Aliamphritea hakodatensis: one gene and its partner. The protein of the gene in region 1 binds, or shares a complex with, the protein of each later gene. Links are inferred from orthologs where the notes say so. Each region holds a gene or a part of one and is shown in the gene's direction. Other genes may lie near its edges.

The links.
Region 2: the proteins of uvrA (region 1) and mfd are in contact, whole or in part, in a crystal structure (PDB 4DFC), measured with the Escherichia coli proteins. The link is inferred for Aliamphritea hakodatensis from one-to-one orthologs.

The regions. Positions count from the first base shown.
Region 1 is NZ_AP025281.1:564,864-572,184, reverse strand. The notes cover bases 386-3,739. They hold uvrA (excinuclease ABC subunit UvrA), read left to right. Parts: upstream 386-716; coding sequence 717-3,539; downstream 3,540-3,739. Other genes in these bases: PCI15_RS02505 (phosphate/phosphite/phosphonate ABC transporter substrate-binding protein), read right to left, coding at 3,517-3,739; ssb (single-stranded DNA-binding protein), read right to left, coding at 386-493. Outside these bases: more of ssb, read right to left, coding at 1-385; more of PCI15_RS02505, read right to left, coding at 3,740-4,338; PCI15_RS02500 (fatty acid desaturase), read right to left, coding at 4,335-5,273; PCI15_RS02495 (helix-turn-helix domain-containing protein), read left to right, coding at 5,431-6,264; hutG (N-formylglutamate deformylase), read right to left, coding at 6,261-7,076; hutI (imidazolonepropionase), read right to left, coding at 7,066-7,321. UniProt on the Escherichia coli protein: The UvrABC repair system catalyzes the recognition and processing of DNA lesions. UvrA is an ATPase and a DNA-binding protein. A damage recognition complex composed of 2 UvrA and 2 UvrB subunits scans DNA for abnormalities.
Region 2 is NZ_AP025281.1:1,933,864-1,945,161, reverse strand. The notes cover bases 4,539-8,510. They hold mfd (transcription-repair coupling factor), read left to right. Parts: upstream 4,539-4,863; coding sequence 4,864-8,310; downstream 8,311-8,510. Other genes in these bases: PCI15_RS08855 (CsiV family protein), read left to right, coding at 8,307-8,510; PCI15_RS08865 (glyceraldehyde-3-phosphate dehydrogenase), read right to left, coding at 4,539-4,564. Also shown: PCI15_RS08880 (Na(+)-translocating NADH-quinone reductase subunit C), read right to left, coding at 1-253; PCI15_RS08875 (NADH:ubiquinone reductase (Na(+)-transporting) subunit B), read right to left, coding at 246-1,451; PCI15_RS08870 (Na(+)-translocating NADH-quinone reductase subunit A), read right to left, coding at 1,454-2,785; more of PCI15_RS08865, read right to left, coding at 3,116-4,538; more of PCI15_RS08855, read left to right, coding at 8,511-9,056; PCI15_RS08850 (gamma-glutamylcyclotransferase family protein), read left to right, coding at 9,192-9,749; PCI15_RS08845 (helix-turn-helix domain-containing protein), read left to right, coding at 9,795-10,568; aromatic amino acid exporter YddG, read left to right, coding at 10,666-11,298. UniProt on the Escherichia coli protein: Couples transcription and DNA repair by recognizing RNA polymerase (RNAP) stalled at DNA lesions. Mediates ATP-dependent release of RNAP and its truncated transcript from the DNA, and recruitment of nucleotide excision repair machinery to the damaged site.

The DNA.
Region 1 (7,321 bases):
GCTGCTGAGGCGCCTGTTGCTGAGGGGGTTGCTGATACTGCTGTTGCGGGGCCTGCTGCTGAGGCGGTTGCTGATATTGCTGTTGCGGTGCCTGTTGCTGCTGTGGCGCCTGCTGCTGATAGCCACCCTGCTGCTGATAACCGCCATTATTGTCGCCACGGCCATCCAGCATCTGCATTTCGCTGGCAACGATTTCGGTGGTGTAACGGTCCTGACCGCTCTGATCCTGCCATTTCCGGGTCCGCAGTGAACCTTCCAGATACACTTTAGAACCTTTACGCAGGTATTCACCGGCAATTTCTGCCAGACGGTTAAAGAACACCACACGGTGCCATTCGGTACGCTCCTGCTGCTGACCTGTCTGCTTATCTTTCCAGCTTTCAGACGTCGCTACAGTAATGTTGGTAACCGCGTTGCCGCTGGGCATGTACTTAGTATCCGGGTCATTACCCAGGTTACCAATCAGAATGACTTTGTTAATACCGCGTGCCATTGAATTCTCCACTCCCCCCAGCGTCCTGCGGGGCTATATTACATCTGTTGATCTTGGTTCGGCCCCGGACGGTGGCCGATTCATTTTCCTGGCGCCAAGCATAGCATATTTACCCCTCTGAACACTCATCAATTATCTGTATAAATAAACAGCTTTTTAGGGTGCTTTTATATAGCATCTGCCTCTATAATTGACTCCTTTTGCGCACAAGTCGGACATACTGATGGAACAAATCCTGGTTCGCGGGGCCCGTACCCACAATCTTAAGAATATCGATCTGGAAATTCCCCGCGATAAGCTGGTTGTTATCACCGGGCTTTCCGGGTCAGGCAAGTCATCGCTGGCATTTGACACCCTCTATGCAGAAGGCCAGCGCCGTTATGTTGAATCGCTGTCGACCTATGCCCGGCAATTCCTGTCGGTCATGGAAAAGCCCGATGTCGATCACATCGAAGGCCTGTCACCGGCAATCTCCATCGAGCAGAAGTCTACTTCTCATAACCCCCGTTCTACCGTGGGCACCATTACTGAGATTTATGATTACCTGCGTTTGCTGTTTGCCCGTGCCGGTGAGCCCCGCTGCCCGGACCACGACCTGCCACTTGCCGCCCAAACTGTCAGCCAGATGGTTGATCAGGTATTAGCCTTGCCGGAAGGCAGCAAGCTGATGTTACTGGCCCCCATTGTTCAGGGCCGCAAAGGTGAGCACTTACACACCATAAGCGAGTTGAAAACCCAGGGGTTTGTCCGTGCCCGTATCAATGGTATTGTGGTTGATATCGACAGCGCGCCGGAACTGGACAAAAACAAGAAACACGACATTGAAGCCGTGGTTGACCGGTTTAAAGTCCGCCCGGATTTACAGGCCCGTCTGGCGGAATCATTCGAAACCGCACTGAACCTGACCGATGGCATTGCCACCGTTTGCTACATGGACGGCGATGGGGAAGACATGGTGTTCTCAGCCCGTTTTGCTTGTCCGAAATGTGGCCACAGCATCCAGGAACTTGAACCGCGGATGTTCTCATTCAACAACCCTCACGGGGCCTGTTCTTCCTGTGACGGCCTGGGTGTAAAACAGTTCTTTGACCCGAAAAAAGTCGTCAGCGATTCAAGCCTGACACTTTCTGAAGGGGCAATCCGGGGCTGGGACCGCCGGGCACTGTATTACTTCCAGCAGTTAAAAGCCGTTGCCGCCCATTACGATTTTGACATCAACACCCCGTTTGGCGAGCTTAGCGCCAAGCAGCAAAAGGTCATTCTGCAGGGCAGCGGTAAAGACAATATTGCCTTTAAGTACCTGAATGACCGGGGCGATTCCATCAGCAAATCCCACCCGTTTGAAGGGGTACTGAACAACCTGGAACGCCGTTACCGGGAAACCGAATCAGAAATGGTCCGTGAAGACCTGTCCAAATACATCAATATGCAGTCCTGCCCGTCCTGTGACGGCAGCCGTCTGCGCCGCGATGCCCGCCATGTATTCATTGCCACCGAGACCCTGCCAGAAATCGTTGAGATGGCCATCGGTGACTGCTATGACTACTTTGAAACCCTCAAGCTAAGTGGCAAACGCGGTGAAATCGCCGACAAGATCGTCAAGGAAATCCGCCTGCGGCTGGCCTTTCTGGTCAACGTGGGTCTGGACTACCTGTCACTGGAACGCAGCGCCGAAACCCTGTCCGGCGGCGAAGCCCAGCGAATCCGTCTGGCCAGCCAGATCGGTGCCGGCCTCGTCGGCGTAATGTACATTCTGGATGAACCCTCAATCGGCTTGCACCAGCGGGATAACGACCGCCTGCTGAAGACTCTGGTTCATCTGCGGGATCTGGGTAATACCGTCATCGTAGTGGAACACGATGAAGACGCTATCCGTCTGGCGGATCATGTTATCGACGTGGGCCCGGGAGCCGGGGTACACGGCGGTGAAATCATCGCTCAGGGTACGCCACAGCAGGTAATGGATAACGTGAACTCCATTACCGGCGACTACATTTCCGGCCGCCGTAAAATTGAAATACCCAGCAAGCGCAACACACCGGATGGCCGCTGGCTGAAACTTCTGGGGGCTACCGGTAACAACCTTAACAAGGTGAATCTGGAGATTCCGCTGGGTCTGTTAACCTGTGTAACAGGGGTCTCCGGCTCCGGTAAATCCACCCTGATCAACGGCACGCTTTATCCGCTGGCAGCCACCGAACTGAACAAGGCGACTACCCTTGATGCCGCCCCGCATCAGGAGATTGACGGCCTGAAACAGATGGATAAGGTCATCGATATTGACCAGAGTCCGATTGGCCGAACACCGCGCTCAAACCCGGCAACCTACACCGGCATTTTCACTCCGATCCGGGAACTGTTTGCCGGCACCCAGGAAGCCCGTGCACGGGGTTACAAGCCCGGCCGCTTCAGCTTCAACGTCAAAGGCGGCCGCTGTGAAGCCTGTCAGGGTGACGGGGTCATCAAGGTAGAAATGCACTTCTTGCCGGACGTATACGTGCCCTGCGACGTCTGTAAAGGCAAACGCTATAACCGCGAAACACTTGAAGTGAAATACAAGGGTAAGAGCATCGACGAAGTACTGGAAATGACCGTTGAAGACGGCCGTGAATTCTTCGATGCAATTCCGGCACTGGCCCGCCGCCTGCAAACTCTGATTGACGTAGGTCTGAGCTACATCCGTCTGGGTCAGGCTGCTACTACTCTCTCCGGCGGTGAAGCCCAGCGGGTGAAACTGGCCAAGGAACTGAGTAAACGGGACACCGGCAAGACTCTGTATATTCTGGACGAGCCGACCACCGGCCTGCACTTCTATGATATTCAGCAGCTGCTGAACGTGCTGTATCGCTTACGGGATCACGGCAACACCATTGTGGTCATCGAACATAATCTGGATGTGATTAAAACCGCGGACTGGATTGTCGACCTGGGGCCGGAAGGCGGCACCAAAGGCGGCCACATCATCGCGACCGGCACCCCGGAAGACGTTGCCGCTACCGAGCACTCCTACACCGGCCAGTTCCTTAAGCCGTTGCTGGAACGCTAACCTCTGTCAGACCATGTTTCTGCATCGCCCCGGTCAGCCGGGGCGACAGAAACAGATAGTCGGAAACATTTCGCTCCACCAGCCCGTCCAAAAGCAAATCTGCTTTCAGAGATTCATCCAGCGTTGCAATCCCCCGCATCAGGCTCTGGCGGATCTCTCCGGCATAGCCGCTGACTCCGCTGATCATCGGCAGACAGGGCGTCGGCTCACTGAAACCTATCACCTGCAAGGTTTCCGCTGCCGGCTCATAACGCTGTGCCAGCGCCCAGCTCACTGCGTCTATTGTCGCGATATCTGCCTCTCCTGCTGCCAGCATCTGCACTGAACGGCGGTGGCTGCCGGAAACACTGAAACTCCCCAGAGATTCAGCAGCAAGGCTGTAAAGCAGCGCAGAAAAACCCGACTGAGAATCCGTTGCGTTCACTGCGGCCCGCAGCGGCACCGAAGGCTCTGCAAGCCTGCAACCACTGAGACAAACAGTATCGGCATTCACCCCCGGCGCTGCCACTATCACGCTGTTGTACTCCCCTGCACCGCAACCTTCCAACCGGTAAACGGGACTGCCCAGTAAAGAGGTCTGCTTATACAGCCCCTGCGCAAAGGGTAATCCACAGGTTTGTCCGATCAGTAAATCCGGTGAACACCATTGCTGCACAAGGTCACCGCCCCCGGTCAGTGTCTCAGGTACAGTAATTTCAGCGGCAAGATCCTCCCGCAATACCCCAGCCAGATGCTGCCACACAGCGGCATGCTGGTCCTGCAGTTCCGGCCAGTCATACATAGGTAAGCGGGCAATCATCCGACCACCTCGCCGGAATTCTGCTGAACCGGAGTATCCTGCGTAACCGGCATCTGCGGATGGGATACCGGCTCTTTAGCCTGCAAGAAATATTCTTTAAACACCTGACGATAATTGTCATACCGGTACTGCTGGTTATCCGCCAGAAACTGTTCACGCTGTTCCCGGTACAGCGCCGGCAAACGGTACCAGGCCACACCGGGACACTGGTGATGCACGGCGTGAAAATTATTGTTCAGAAACAGAAAGGCCAGCGCCCCCCGGTCTTCAACCACTACGGTACGGGCCGCCACCGCAAAGTGTGCCCGGTGTTCCAGAAAGGTACGAATCTTGAGAATCGACAACCCCCCGTAGGCACACAGTAAATATATCCAGAGACTCACCTGCGCCACTTCAGCCAGCCACCACAGCACCGGGAGCAACCCCAGCAGATGCATCAGATACGCGCGGATCACCGGCCAGTCACCGGACATCACCGCCCGCAGATCACTCCGGTAGAACAGCCACATAGACAACGCCGGACCAATCAGCATCCGCCCCAGCAAACTGTTATTAAAATTGTAAATATCCCTGACGGCCGTCGGCATCGCCTGCCACCGTTGCGGATCAACATAATGCGACTCCGGATCATCGTAGGGGTCCGTCAGATTTTCATCCTGATGGTGAATAAGATGGCTGTCCCGGAAGCGCTCATAAGGCAGAAAAATACCGATTGGCAGGAAGACCAGCAGCTCATTCAGCCAGCGCCAGCCGGTAGGATGATTATGTAACACTTCATGCTGTAACGAAGATTGCAATGCCAGAACCACCGGTAAACTCAGCCATACAAGAGCACTCCACTGCACCGCTGACATTGCCAGCCACCAACTGCCGTAACAGGCAATTATCAGCAATAAAGTTGGCCACTCAATCCGGAATCTGCATTTGGCAGGCATAACTATCTCCTTAAGTATCAATAAGAAAAGCATATGCCCTGACATTCGGTGAGGCTATTTGTGAATTTGTAATTTATGCATAATATTTACAGCATTAATGTTATTTTGTTGTATAAATACATAAATCGTTACTTTTACAAAACAACAGGTGATCAGCATGGATAAACGGGAAATTGCCCCTGTGTTTCGTGAGCGTCTGAAAGATTTGCTGGCACAGTCCGGCCTTAACCCGAGCGAGTTTGCCCGCCAGTGCCAGCTGGACCGCTCGGCCATGAGCCAGTTTCTTGATCCGGCGAACCTGCGCCTGCCCCGTGCCGAAGCACTGATGCGCATCGCCGCCGCCCAGGGTGTGTCAATCGACTGGCTGCTAGGTGTGACCGGTGCCAGCGATGCCAGCCTGCAGGTATCCAGCAGTGCTGAAATTGAACTGATACCGGATCAGGCCCAGCATTCCCCCCTCACCCAGTGGCGGGCAGAAATTAACGGCGGCAAAACCCGCTATGTGCCGGCTTATCTGCCGGACATGCTCAGCCTGCCGGAGCTGGTCAATCATGAGCTGGAGCCTCACAGAGCCTCAGCCCGGTACAACTTCGGGGAAGATTTACTGAAAACCGTTCAGGAACGGGGTAATGATCTGGAAATATGTATGCCAGTACAGGCCCTTCATGAACTGGCACAGGGTCAGGGCATCTGGCAGAACATTCCCAGGCCGTTACGGCTCGCCCAGTTTGATTACATGGCCCGGCTCATTGATGAACACTATCCGACCCTGCGGGTACATTTTTATGACCGGCTGAAACACTATTCCGCGCCATTAACCGTATTCGGCAACCAGCGGGCAGCGATTTATCTGGGCGGTACCTATCTGATGGTCACCGGCAGTGAGCAAATCAGCGGGCTGTCCAGACACTTCGATCATCTGGTGAGAGTTGCCGACATACTGCCCCATCAGGCCAGCCAGCTGTGTCTCGAAATTAAACAAACCGTCTAATGCTGCAGGGCATCCAGTAAGTGCTGGGTAATCTGCCGCAACAGCGGCTGCACATGGCACAGTTTTTTAGGGTCGATCTGATAGGCATCAAAACGCTTGGCAGTGAAGGCATCATCCGCCAGATAAGTACCCTGTGACAGTTCCAGTTGCAGGCTCTCAATACCTTCAGCCGGCTGACCGAAATGACGGGTGATAAAGCCGCCTTTAAAGCGGCCATCGGTTACACAGGTAAACCGGCCATCAGCACAGGCCAGTGCCTCCAACTGCGCCGTTAAGCCAAACCGGCAACTGGCACCGCTGTTGCTACCAAAATTGAAATCCGGCAAACGGCCATCGAACAGCATCGGCACCCGTGGTGCAATACTGTGCGCATCAAACAGCATCGCGTTGCCATGCACTGCCTTCAGTCGGTCCAGCTCGTTACGGATCTGCTGATGATAAGGCCGCCAGATCTGCTGCTTGTAGCGCTCCCGTTCATCTTCATCCGGTTCCTGTCCGGGTAAAAACAGGCTGTCATCGGTAAAGCTGATGGCCGGAAACAGCCCCGTCACCTTGCCCGTATACAAAGGCTTGTCATCCAGCGAACGGTTCAGATCAAGCACATAGCGGGAATAATTCGCACGGATTACCCCCACCCCCAACTCACTCAGAAAACTGTACAGTTCAGGGATAAACCAGTCGGTATCGGCCAGTTGCAGGGCCGATGCGGTCAGCCCACTGGCGACGGCATCGGTCAGTTGTAATCCTGAATGCGGCATGCTGACCAACAGCGGTGTTGTCCCCGGCGTAAACTCAAACGGATCAGATATCACGGCGTACACCTCGCTTCACTCTGGCTTTGTTAAGGCGTCCCCCTAACCAATAGCTTAGCTCAGCAGGTGATTCTATGTTCCAGCAGACGAAATCAGCCTGCTTACCCGGTGTTAGCGTACCGTGGGTTTTATCCAGCCCCAGCGCCCGGGCAGCGTGACATGTCACGCCTGCCAGCGCTTCTTCCGGTGTAAAGCCGAACAGGGTGCAGGCCATATTCATCATCAGCCGTAACGAGCGTACCGGC
Region 2 (11,298 bases), 1.4 Mb from region 1 along the record:
CAGCATCGGTGAATTTGCCGGTTTCCATATCCAGCATGCGGGTGGTGATCTGTGCAAACAGCTCATCAACCGATTTGCTGCTGTCAGAAATACCGGCAGCCGCCAGAATATTGGATTTACGGTCAAGGTCTTTGTTGGCCTGCTGAGCAGGACGCAACATAACAGCCGCCGCAGATACGATGATCGAACAGACCACACACAGCGAAACGGCAACGGTAAGCGTCTTACCAATGGTATCGTTATTACTAGCCATTGCGTGCAATCCTCCGCTTGATGTTAGCCTGCATGACGAAGTTATCAATCAGCGGCGCAAAAAGGTTAGCGAACAGAATCGCCAGCATCATACCTTCCGGGAATGCAGGGTTAACCACACGGATCAGTACGACCATGATGCCAACCAGCGCACCAAAGTACCACTTACCCACGTTAGTCATGGAAGAAGACACAGGATCCGTTGCCATGAACATCATACCGAAGGCAAAACCACCCAGTACAAAGTGCCAGTAGAAAGGCATCGCGAACATTGGGTTCGAATCAGAACCGATCACGTTCAGCAGCGTTGACGTTGCAACCATACCCAGGAAGACACCGGCAACAATGCGCCAGGCCGCGATACGGGCAAACAGAATAACTGCACCACCAATCAGAATCGCCAGAGTAGAGGTTTCACCGACAGAACCCGGAATAAAGCCCAGGAAGGCATCCATCCAGCTCACACCCTGCGCCATGATCGCGTCAACACCACCCAGTGCAGCCATACCCAGAGGGGTCGCACCGGAGAAACCGTCAACAGCAGTCCAGATTGCATCACCTGACATCTGTGCAGGATATGCAAAGAACAGGAACGCACGGCCGGTCAGCGCCGGGTTCAGGAAGTTTTTACCTGTACCGCCGAATACTTCCTTACCGATAACAACACCGAAAGAAATACCCAGAGCAACCTGCCACAACGGAATAGTCGCTGGCAGAATCAGGGAGAACAGGATAGATGTTACGAAGAAACCTTCGTTAACTTCATGGCCACGTTTCATGGCAAACAGGACTTCCCAGAAGCCACCCACCACAAAGGTAACCGCATAGATAGGCAACCAGTAAACCGCACCGTGGATAATGTTATCCCAGATACTGTTTGCGTCGAATCCGGTCAGGGCACCGGCAATCGCACCGCGCCAACCGTCAACTTCGGTCATACCCAGCTCGGCCATACCCATATTGGCCTGCAGACCAACATTGTACAGACCGATTAAAATAGCCGGGAAAGTACACATCCATACCAAAATCATCATACGCTTAAGGTCAACCGCATCACGGATGTGAGCAGCCGCCTTGGTTACGTGACCCGGCGTGTAGAAGATAGTATCCGCCGCTTCATAAAGGGCGTACCAGTTTTCGTACTTGCCGCCTTTATGGAAGTGAGGTTCCATCTTGTCGAGAATATTACGTAAGCTCATCTTCAGCCCTCTTTCTCGATCGTTGTCAGGTTATCCCGCAAGATCGGGCCATACTCATATTTGCCAGGGCAAGCGAACGTCATCAGTGCCAGATCTTCTTCATCCAGCTCCAGACAACCCAGCGCAATCGCGTTCTCCATATCACCGACAACCAGTGCACGCAGCAGCTGAGTTGGCAGGATATCCAGCGGCATCAGTTCTTCAAACTGACCAACAGGCAGCATTGCACGTTCCGAACCGTTAGTGGTTGTGGTGAACGCAAACTTTTTACCCTTAGATAACGCCGAAGCAAACATATTCAGGACAGAGAACTTCTCGCTACCCGGTGCAACCCAGCCCATGAACTCACGTTCGCGGCCTTCCAGCAACACAGATACCTGGCTGGCATAACGTCCCAGGTATGCAAACGCACCACTGGCATTACGGCCATTCAGGATTGAGCCACTGATCACACGGTTATCACCACTTACCAGACGGCCTGCAGTCAGCTCTTCCAGATCTGCGCCCACACGGGTACGCAACAGCGTCGGAGCACTTACCTGAGGTCCCGCCAGTGCCACTACACGGTCGGTAAATAATTTACCTGTGGTAAACAACTTACCGACTGCGATGACATCCTGGTAACCGATCGTCCAGACAGTCTTCTTTTCAGAGGCCGGATCCAGGAAGTGAATATGCGTACCGGCATTGCCCGCCGGATGCACACCTGAAAACTCGGCAACGTTAACACCATCAGCAGACGGCACATCAGCACCTGATGCTTTACACAGGTGAACCTGCGCCAGCTTACCCAGCAGCGTCAGACCCTGACTGAAAGCATCTTTCTGTTCAGCGATAATCACGGCAGGATCTGCCGCCAGCGGATTAGTATCCATCGCTGTCACAAAGATTGATGATGGTTTTGTACCGGGAGCCGGTACTTTACTGAATGGCCGGGTCCGTAATGCGGTCCACTGGCCCGACGCAACCAGGGTTTCTTCAACCTGTTCCGCCGTCACTGACGCCAACTGGCTGGCATCGTATTTTGTAAACTCTACAGCTTCATCGCCATCGACTTCGATCACAACAGACTGCAAAGCCCTTTTCTCACCACGATTAATTGCTTTAACCACACCTGCCGCAGGGGCTGTGTAATTAACACCAACCGTTTTTTTGTCGGTAAAGATCACTTGACCGAGTTTAACCCGGTCTCCCGCCTTAACCAGCATCGTAGGTTTCATACCTATGTAATCGAAGCCGATCACGGCGACGGTCTTTGCCTCAACAGCTGCAGATACAGACTGTTCAGGCGCGCCCGTTATAGGTAGATCCAGACCCTTGTTGATCTTGATCATCCGCCTCACCCAATTTCTATTATAATTTTTCAGGACTCCGGACCTTCATCAAGGGTCTGACGCACAACTATTTGTTCACTTTTCAGGCAAAAAAATAGCCATATGCCAGGCTCTGAATTCAGGTGGAGCTATCCCAACCTTAAAACTGGTCTAGTATAAGGTTCAGGCGGTAAATTTTCTACAAAACCGTCCGATAAACGCCGGTTTTAGATCAAGAAATGAGTAACTCTCATATATCAATAAGGAATAGGCTTATTCCAAAAAGACATATAAGAAAAAAACCAAAAAAAACCGCCCAAACAGGCGGTTTTTCGTTTATTTTTTAGACAATTAAGCGTCAGTGTGACGGGTTGCCTTAGGGAAGGCCGGCAAAGTGCACTGAGCCATACGGTGCGCCATGCGAATAACCTGACAGCTGTAACCGAACTCGTTATCGTACCAAACATACAGTACGCAACGGTTACCTTCAGCAATGGTCGCCAGAGAATCAACAACACCGGCTGCACGGGAGCCAACGAAATCACTGGATACCGCTTCCGGAGAGTTGCTGTAGTCGATCTGCTTCTGCAGTGGAGAGTGCAGCGCCTGATGACGCAGGAACGCGTTCAGCGTTTCTTTATCAGTCTCTTTATCCAGGTTCAGGTTCAGAATCGCCATTGAAACGTTTGGCGTAGGAACACGGATCGCATTACCGGTCAGCTTACCTTCCAGCTGTGGCAGCGCCTTGGATACAGCCTTCGCCGCACCGGTCTCAGTGATAACCATGTTCAGACCGGCAGCACGGCCACGACGGTCACCTTTATGATAGTTATCAATCAGGTTCTGATCGTTGGTGTACGCGTGAACAGTCTCAACGTGACCGTTGGTTACGCCGTACTCAGCATCGATCGCCTTCAGGACAGGAGAGATTGCGTTAGTGGTGCAGGACGCCGCAGACAGTACAGTATCGCTGTCTTCGATATCGCCGTGGTTAACACCCATAACGATATTCTTAACGCCTTTACCCGGTGCAGTCAGAGCAACCTTGGCAACACCCTTGGATTTCAGGTGCAGAGACAGGCCGTCTTTATCACGCCAGATACCGGTGTTATCCAGTACCAGCGCATTGTTAATCCCATGCGCGGTGTAATCAACCTGATCAGGACCGTCAGAGTAGATAACCTTGATCATATTGCCATTAGCAATGATCGCCTGATTTTCTTCATCTACACGGATAGTTCCGCGGAAAGAACCGTGTACAGAGTCACGGCGCAGCAGGCTGGCACGCTTCTCAAGATCCTTGGCAGCCTTACCTTTACGTACCACAATTGCACGCAAACGCAGCGACTGACCACCACCGGTACGTTCGATCAGCAAACGCGCCAGCAGACGGCCGATACGGCCAAAACCGTACAGGACAACATCAGTACCCTGAGACGCTTCACCACCGATTACCGGAGCCAGCTCTTCAGCCAGGAAGTCTTCCAGAGATGCACCGTTACCTTCCTTACGGAATTTAACAGCCAGCTTACCCACGTCAACGTGAGCGCTGTTTACATCCATCTTATCCAGTGCCTGCAGTACCGGGAAAGTATCAAAAACAGACAGTTCCTGATCTTCAACCTGACGTACAAAACGGTGGGCCTTCAACACATTCACGACTGAACGCTTAATCAGCAGGCGACCGTACACAGACGATTCAATGTTTTTATCACGGTACAGACGCCCGATCAGCGGGATCATCTCTTCAGCTAATGCTTCGCGACCTTTCCAGTCAGCTAACACTTGTTCTTGGCTCACGGCTTGCTCCAAAAATAGGCAATATAGAAAGTAGTCAAAATAGCAGCAATGTTTGCTGGCCGGCATTATCCTCTTTTCTCAGGCTGCGGGCAAATGCCAATCGGGAATTTTTCTCGCCAAAAGGTAGACTTGTCATAATTGACCAACTCTGATGAAACCCCGGCAAAAAAACATTATTCGCAGTTTTTGTAGTAAAAATACAAAGCTTTTCCGCTACGCTGACAACAACATATGTACATTTCGGAATTCCACCGTAACATAAGCAGCCTTTTAGCAGATTTAACAGGACATCAGTGCACGTGTTTGCCGCAGAATACCAGCTACCGGAAAAAGATGGCGATATCCGCCGCATAGGCGCCCTTCATGGCAGCGCCCGTGGATTATTCATTGCCGATATCGCCCGCCAGCATGACGGTTTACTGCTGTGCATCACCAACGACACCGATACCGCCACCCGGCTGGAAAGCGAAATCAGCTTTTTCAGCCCGCAGAACACACCGGCACCGCTGCTGTTCGCCGACTGGGAAACCCTGCCCTATGACAGCTTTTCCCCGCACCAGGATATTATTTCCCAGCGTATCAGCACCCTGTACAGCCTGCCCCGGCAAAAGAAAGGCGTTCTAATTGTCCCGCTGAGCACCCTGATGCACCGGATTGCCCCGCCGCGCTTTCTTGCGGGCAACGTACTGATGCTTGATACCGGCCAGACGCTGGACACCGACAAAATGCGCCTCCAGCTTACCGACGCAGGTTACCGGCAAAGCGATAACGTCTATGAACACGGTGAGTTCACTATCCGCGGTTCGATCATTGACATCTTCCCTATGGGTAGCCAGCTGCCTTACCGGATCGACCTGTTCGATGATGAAATTGACACACTGCGCACCTTTGACCCGGAAACCCAGCGTTCCCTCGATAAAGTCGACAGCATTCGCCTGCTGCCAGCCAAAGAATTCCCGTTTGATACCGACGCCATCAGAGCTTTTAAACAGCACTGGCGGGAAACCTTTGATGTAGACTATAAACGCTGCCCTACCTATACGGACGTCAGCGCAGGGATTACACCGCCAGGGATTGAGTACTACCACCCCCTGTTTTTTGGTGACAGCGCCACGCTGTTCGACTATCTGCCAGACAACACCCTGGTCATCGCCGAACATGATCTCGAACAGCACGCTGAACATTTCTGGCAGGAAGTGGGTAACCGCTACGAAGAACGCCGTTACGACATTGAAAAGCCGATTTTACCGCCGCAACAGCTGTTTCTTTCCAGCCAGGATCTGTTCAGCACGCTTAAACCTGCCCGCCGGGTTCAGCTGCAGAAAGAAAACCTGACAGCCAAAGCCGGCCGCTATAACCTGAGCTGCACTGAGCCGCCAACCCTGACGATAAACGCTCAGCATAACCAGCCGCTGGCAGAGCTGAAAACATTCCTCGACAGCTGTCAGGAACGGGTATTGTTCTGTGCCGAATCCGCCGGCCGCCGTGAAGCCCTGCTGGAACTGCTGGCGCGGATTGACATCAAACCTGATGTTACCGACAGCTTGGATACCTTTTTAACCACAGATGCTTCGGTCAGTATCACCATTTATCCCCTTGAAAAAGGACTGGTACTGCCCGGCAAGTTTCAGCTGATCAGCGAAAACCAACTGTTCGGCCAGCAGGTATTCCAACGCAGACGCCGCAGCCGGGATCAGGAACAGTCCGATCAGGTCATTCGTAACCTGACAGAACTCAACATAGGCTCACCTGTGGTTCATATTGACCACGGGGTGGGCCGCTATCAGGGCCTGGTGACACTGGACCTGGATGCCCAGACGTCAGAATTTCTGATGCTGGAATATGCCAATGAATCAAAACTGTACGTGCCGGTTGCCTCCCTCCATCTGATCAGCCGCTACAGCGGTGCCGGTGATGACCTGGCCCCGCTGCACCGCCTGGGCACCGAACAGTGGAGCAAAGCCCGCCGTAAAGCCGCCGAAAAGGTCCGCGACACCGCCGCCGAACTGCTCGACATCTACGCCCGCCGTGCGGCCCGCAAAGGCTTCAGATTCAGCGCGCCGGATGAACATTACGCCAGCTTCAGCGCGGCCTTCCCGTTCGAAGAAACTGTCGATCAGGCCAACGCCATTCAGTCAGTCGTCAAAGACATGACCGCAAAACAGCCAATGGACCGCCTGGTATGCGGCGACGTGGGTTTTGGTAAAACCGAAGTCGCCATGCGGGCTGCATTTATGGCCGTACAAAGCACCAAGCAGGTTGCCGTACTGGTCCCCACCACCCTGCTGGCCCAGCAGCACTACGAAAACTTTAAAGACCGTTTCGCCGACTGGCCGGTCAACGTAGAACTGATCTCCCGCTTCCGCAGCGGCAAACAGACCAGCGCGGTACTGGACAAGATGGCAGAGGGTAAAATCGACATTGTTATCGGCACCCATAAACTTATTCAGAACGACATTAAGTTCGCTGATCTCGGACTGGTCATTATCGACGAAGAACACCGTTTTGGTGTGCAGCAGAAAGAGCGTCTTAAGTCACTGCGTTCTCAGGTGGACATCCTGACGCTGACCGCCACGCCAATTCCCCGTACCCTGAACATGGCAATGTCTGGCATCCGCGACCTGTCGATCATTGCCACGCCACCGGCGAAACGCCTGTCGGTAAAAACCTTCGTGCGTCAGGCAGACACACCGCTGAAAAAAGAAGCCATCCTCCGGGAACTGATGCGCGGCGGACAGGTGTACTACCTGCATAACGAAGTTAAAACCATCGAACAGACCGCGGAAGAAATCCGCGCCATGATTCCCGAGGCCCGGGTTGGCGTGGGGCACGGCCAGATGCGTGAACGTGAACTGGAACAGGTCATGACTGACTTTTACCACAAACGCTATAACGTACTGGTCTGCACCACCATTATCGAAACCGGCATCGACGTCCCGAATGCCAACACCATCATCATCGACCGGGCAGATAAATTCGGCCTGGCACAGCTGCACCAACTGCGCGGCCGTGTCGGGCGTTCACATCATCAGGCATATGCTTACCTGATGACCCCGCACCCGAAAGCCATGACCAGCGATGCGCACAAACGCCTTGAAGCCATCGAATCCGCCCATGACCTCGGCGCGGGCTTTACACTGGCAACCCACGACATGGAAATCCGCGGAGCCGGTGAATTGTTGGGTGAAGGCCAGAGCGGCCAGATCCAGAGCATCGGTTTCTCCCTGTATATGGAAATGCTGGAACAGGCGGTTGAGTCCATCAAAGAAGGCAAGACCCCGAATCTGGAACAGCCCCTGAAACAGGGCGTGGAAATCAATCTGCGGTTACCGGCACTGATTCCCGATGACTACCTGCCGGACGTCCACACCCGGCTGATTATGTACAAACGCATTGCCAGCGCCCGCAACGACATCGAACTCAAAGAGCTGCAAATTGAGATGATCGACCGCTTTGGCATTCTGCCCGAACAGAGCAAGAATCTGTTCCGCCAGACCTTGCTTAAACTTCAGGCCGACAATTTGGGTATTGTAAAAATTGATGCAGGCAGCGAAACTGGACGTATTGAGTTTGCAGCAGACACCCGGGTCGACCCGTTTACACTGGTCACCATGGTACAGAAACACCCACAAAAGTACCGGCTGGAAGGTGCCAGTCAGCTCAAGTTCACCTCGAACATGGATACAATAGAGCAACGTTTTAACTTTATAGAACAACTGCTTACACAACTGGCCAAACAATCATGACAAGTAACTTATTACGCCACATTTTCATTCCACTCAGCCTGACATTAACACTGGTTGCCAGCCAGGCCTGGGCAGCCACTTCGAACTACAAAGTAGAAGTCATGGTATTCAGCTATCAGGGAACTGACACACTGGATGATGAAGCCTGGCCGGAAATCACCAGCATTCCGCAAGTACCTAATGCCCGCAGCCTCGGCTACCGGGAAAATGGCAGCGGCTACTTTACCCGCCTTGGCCGGAATTCACTCAGCATGACCCGCCGACAGGCCGCACTGAGTAACAGCGCAGATTATCGCGTACTGTTTCATGAAGCCTGGATTCAGCCGGTTGGCAGCGTTGAAGGACGGCACACAATCCGCATTACCGGCGGCAGCATTCTGGACAACGGTCTGTACGAACTGGATGGCTATATCTCCATTGATAAAGGCCGCTACCTGCACTTCCGTAACAACCTCTTCATTAACCGGCAACTGACGCCAGCTCAGAGCCAGCAGCTGATACGGTTTAACGAACCAACACCTGAAGCGCTAACCGCACCGGAACAGCCGCAATCATTATCGACCGTTTTCGGTGACACCCCGGAGACAACTGTCGTTAACAGCTTCCCGGCTGACAATATAGTCTCGGACTTCCTGACCGCCCAGATGGAAGGCGGCCGGCGTATGCGCCGTGACGAAGTCCATTATATTGATCATCCGCTAATGGGAATTCTGGTGTACATCACCGGTTACGAATCCGGCAACTGATATTTGCCTGATACTGTCCGCTGACGCCCGTCAGCGGACAAGGCCCCCACTGTTCCATTTGCGACATCAGGCTATCTGCTCAAAATATCATCACGTACAATTGTCCGGCTGAACCCTTTACAGACAGGTATCACTATGCAGCCACATCCGCTATTCATCTACGGCAGCTTGCTGGACAAAGACATTCTCAGTTGCGTACTTGGCCGTAAGATCGACCCCGACATGGTGTGCCCTGCCCGCCTGGCTGACTTCGCCACCCACACCTACCCGAACGAAAGCTTCCCGCTGCTTAAATCCAGCCCCGGCCACTTCGCCACCGGCGAAGTCATATACGGACTGACTGAGACCGATTTTGACCGGATTAATTTCTACGAAGGGGATGAATACGGGTTTGGAGAACTGCAGGCGGAACTGACTGACGGCTCACTGATTACCGCCATTTATAACCGCTCAGAACCCATTGAAGCCAATACGCCTGAGTGGAACCTGACCTGCTGGCAGCGGGATGAAAAACCGTTATTCATGGGCATGTGTCAGCGCTATATGGCACTGTACGGCACCATGACCATCGATGAAGCCGATGTCATCTGGCAACAGCTGGTAAAAGAAAATCAGGCACGGAAATCACTGCCGACAGACAATACTCTGATAGACAGCCACACCCCTGAAGACCGCCTGGAAGAAAGCTTTTAAAGCTGCCGGTTGCCTGCCATAAGGGGGTTAAGGTATAACGCCCTTATGGATAATAAAGAACAACCTGCCACCATAGACACCGGCGCACTGACAGGCTTACAGCTGGATTTACGCAGCTACACCACCGACACTGAATCCCACAGCCATGACTATCATCAACTGGTGTTACCCGTAGCCGGCAATCTGGACATTCAGATTGGCAACACCGGCGGCCTGGTAGACAACTGTAAAGGTGCCATTATTGCCGCCGGCGCCGTACATGAATTTGCCGCACAAGGCAGCAACCGCTTTCTGGTCGCGGATATTCCCTACTCCCTTGCCCGACAACTTGAACAACTGCCTGCGTTCATTGAGCTGGATGACAGCCTCAGCCACTACGTACAGTTCCTGCACAGCCAGATGACCGGCCAGCAAACACAACAACCTTCCAGCCAGCAGCAAATGCTACTGTTACTGGTCCAACTGCTGAACGAACGCTTCACCGATACAGACAGCAACCCGGACGCCCGGGTCACTGCGGTTAAACGCTATATAGATAACCATTACGCTGAAGCCATTACCGCCCGGCAACTGGCATCAACAGCAAACCTCAGCCCCCGGCAGCTGGGCCAGATATTTAAAGCCCGGACAGGCATGACGCCGCAACAGTACTTACTGGAAAAACGCATGCAGACCGCCTGGCTGCTGTTAAGCAATTCGCAGGAACCGGTGCAAATCATTGCAGACAAGGTCGGTTACCGGAATCTGGCGGCATTCAGCGACCGTTTCCGTAAACATTTTGGCCACTCACCCCGCTACTTTCGTCAACACAGTGAATAAACACCATCGCAGCAAAGTTTTCCGCCGTCACGGCAAAGCGTCAACAGCACTCGCCACGTAGACTGACAGCATTCAATCACGCACATCAGGTAATGCTATGAAACAACGCCAGGCCACACTGATTGGCTTCAGTGCAATTCTGCTCTGGGGGACGCTCGCCCTATTCACCCGGCTGACTGACGGCCTGATTCCACCTTTTCAGCTGATGGCGATGAGCTTTGCAATCGCCTTCCTGCTTATGCTCAGCCGGTTTATCTTTCAGGGTCACCTCGGCCTGCGACACCTGAAACACCCTAAAAGGGTATGGCTGCTGGGAATTAGCGGTTATTTCGGTTATCACTTTTGCTTTTTCAGCGCGATGCAACTGGCACCGGCCGTCGAAGTCAGCCTGCTCGCCTATCTGTGGCCACTGCTAATCGTTTTGCTGGCCGGCCTTCTGCCCGGGGAATCACTGACACTGAAACATATCTGCGGTGCACTGCTGGCACTGCTGGGCTGCTGGTTGCTGATCAGCAAACCTGAAAGCGGTTTTGAAAGCCGTTACATCAATGGCTATTTACTGGCAATAAGCTGCGCCTTTATCTGGTCAGGCTACTCCGTACTGAGCCGGCTGATCAGCCAGGTATCCACCGATACCGTTGCCTGGTTTTGCGCGGGAACCTCCCTGCTGGCACTGATTTGCCATCTTGCACTGGAAACCACTGTCTGGCCCGAAAAAACTACCCAGTGG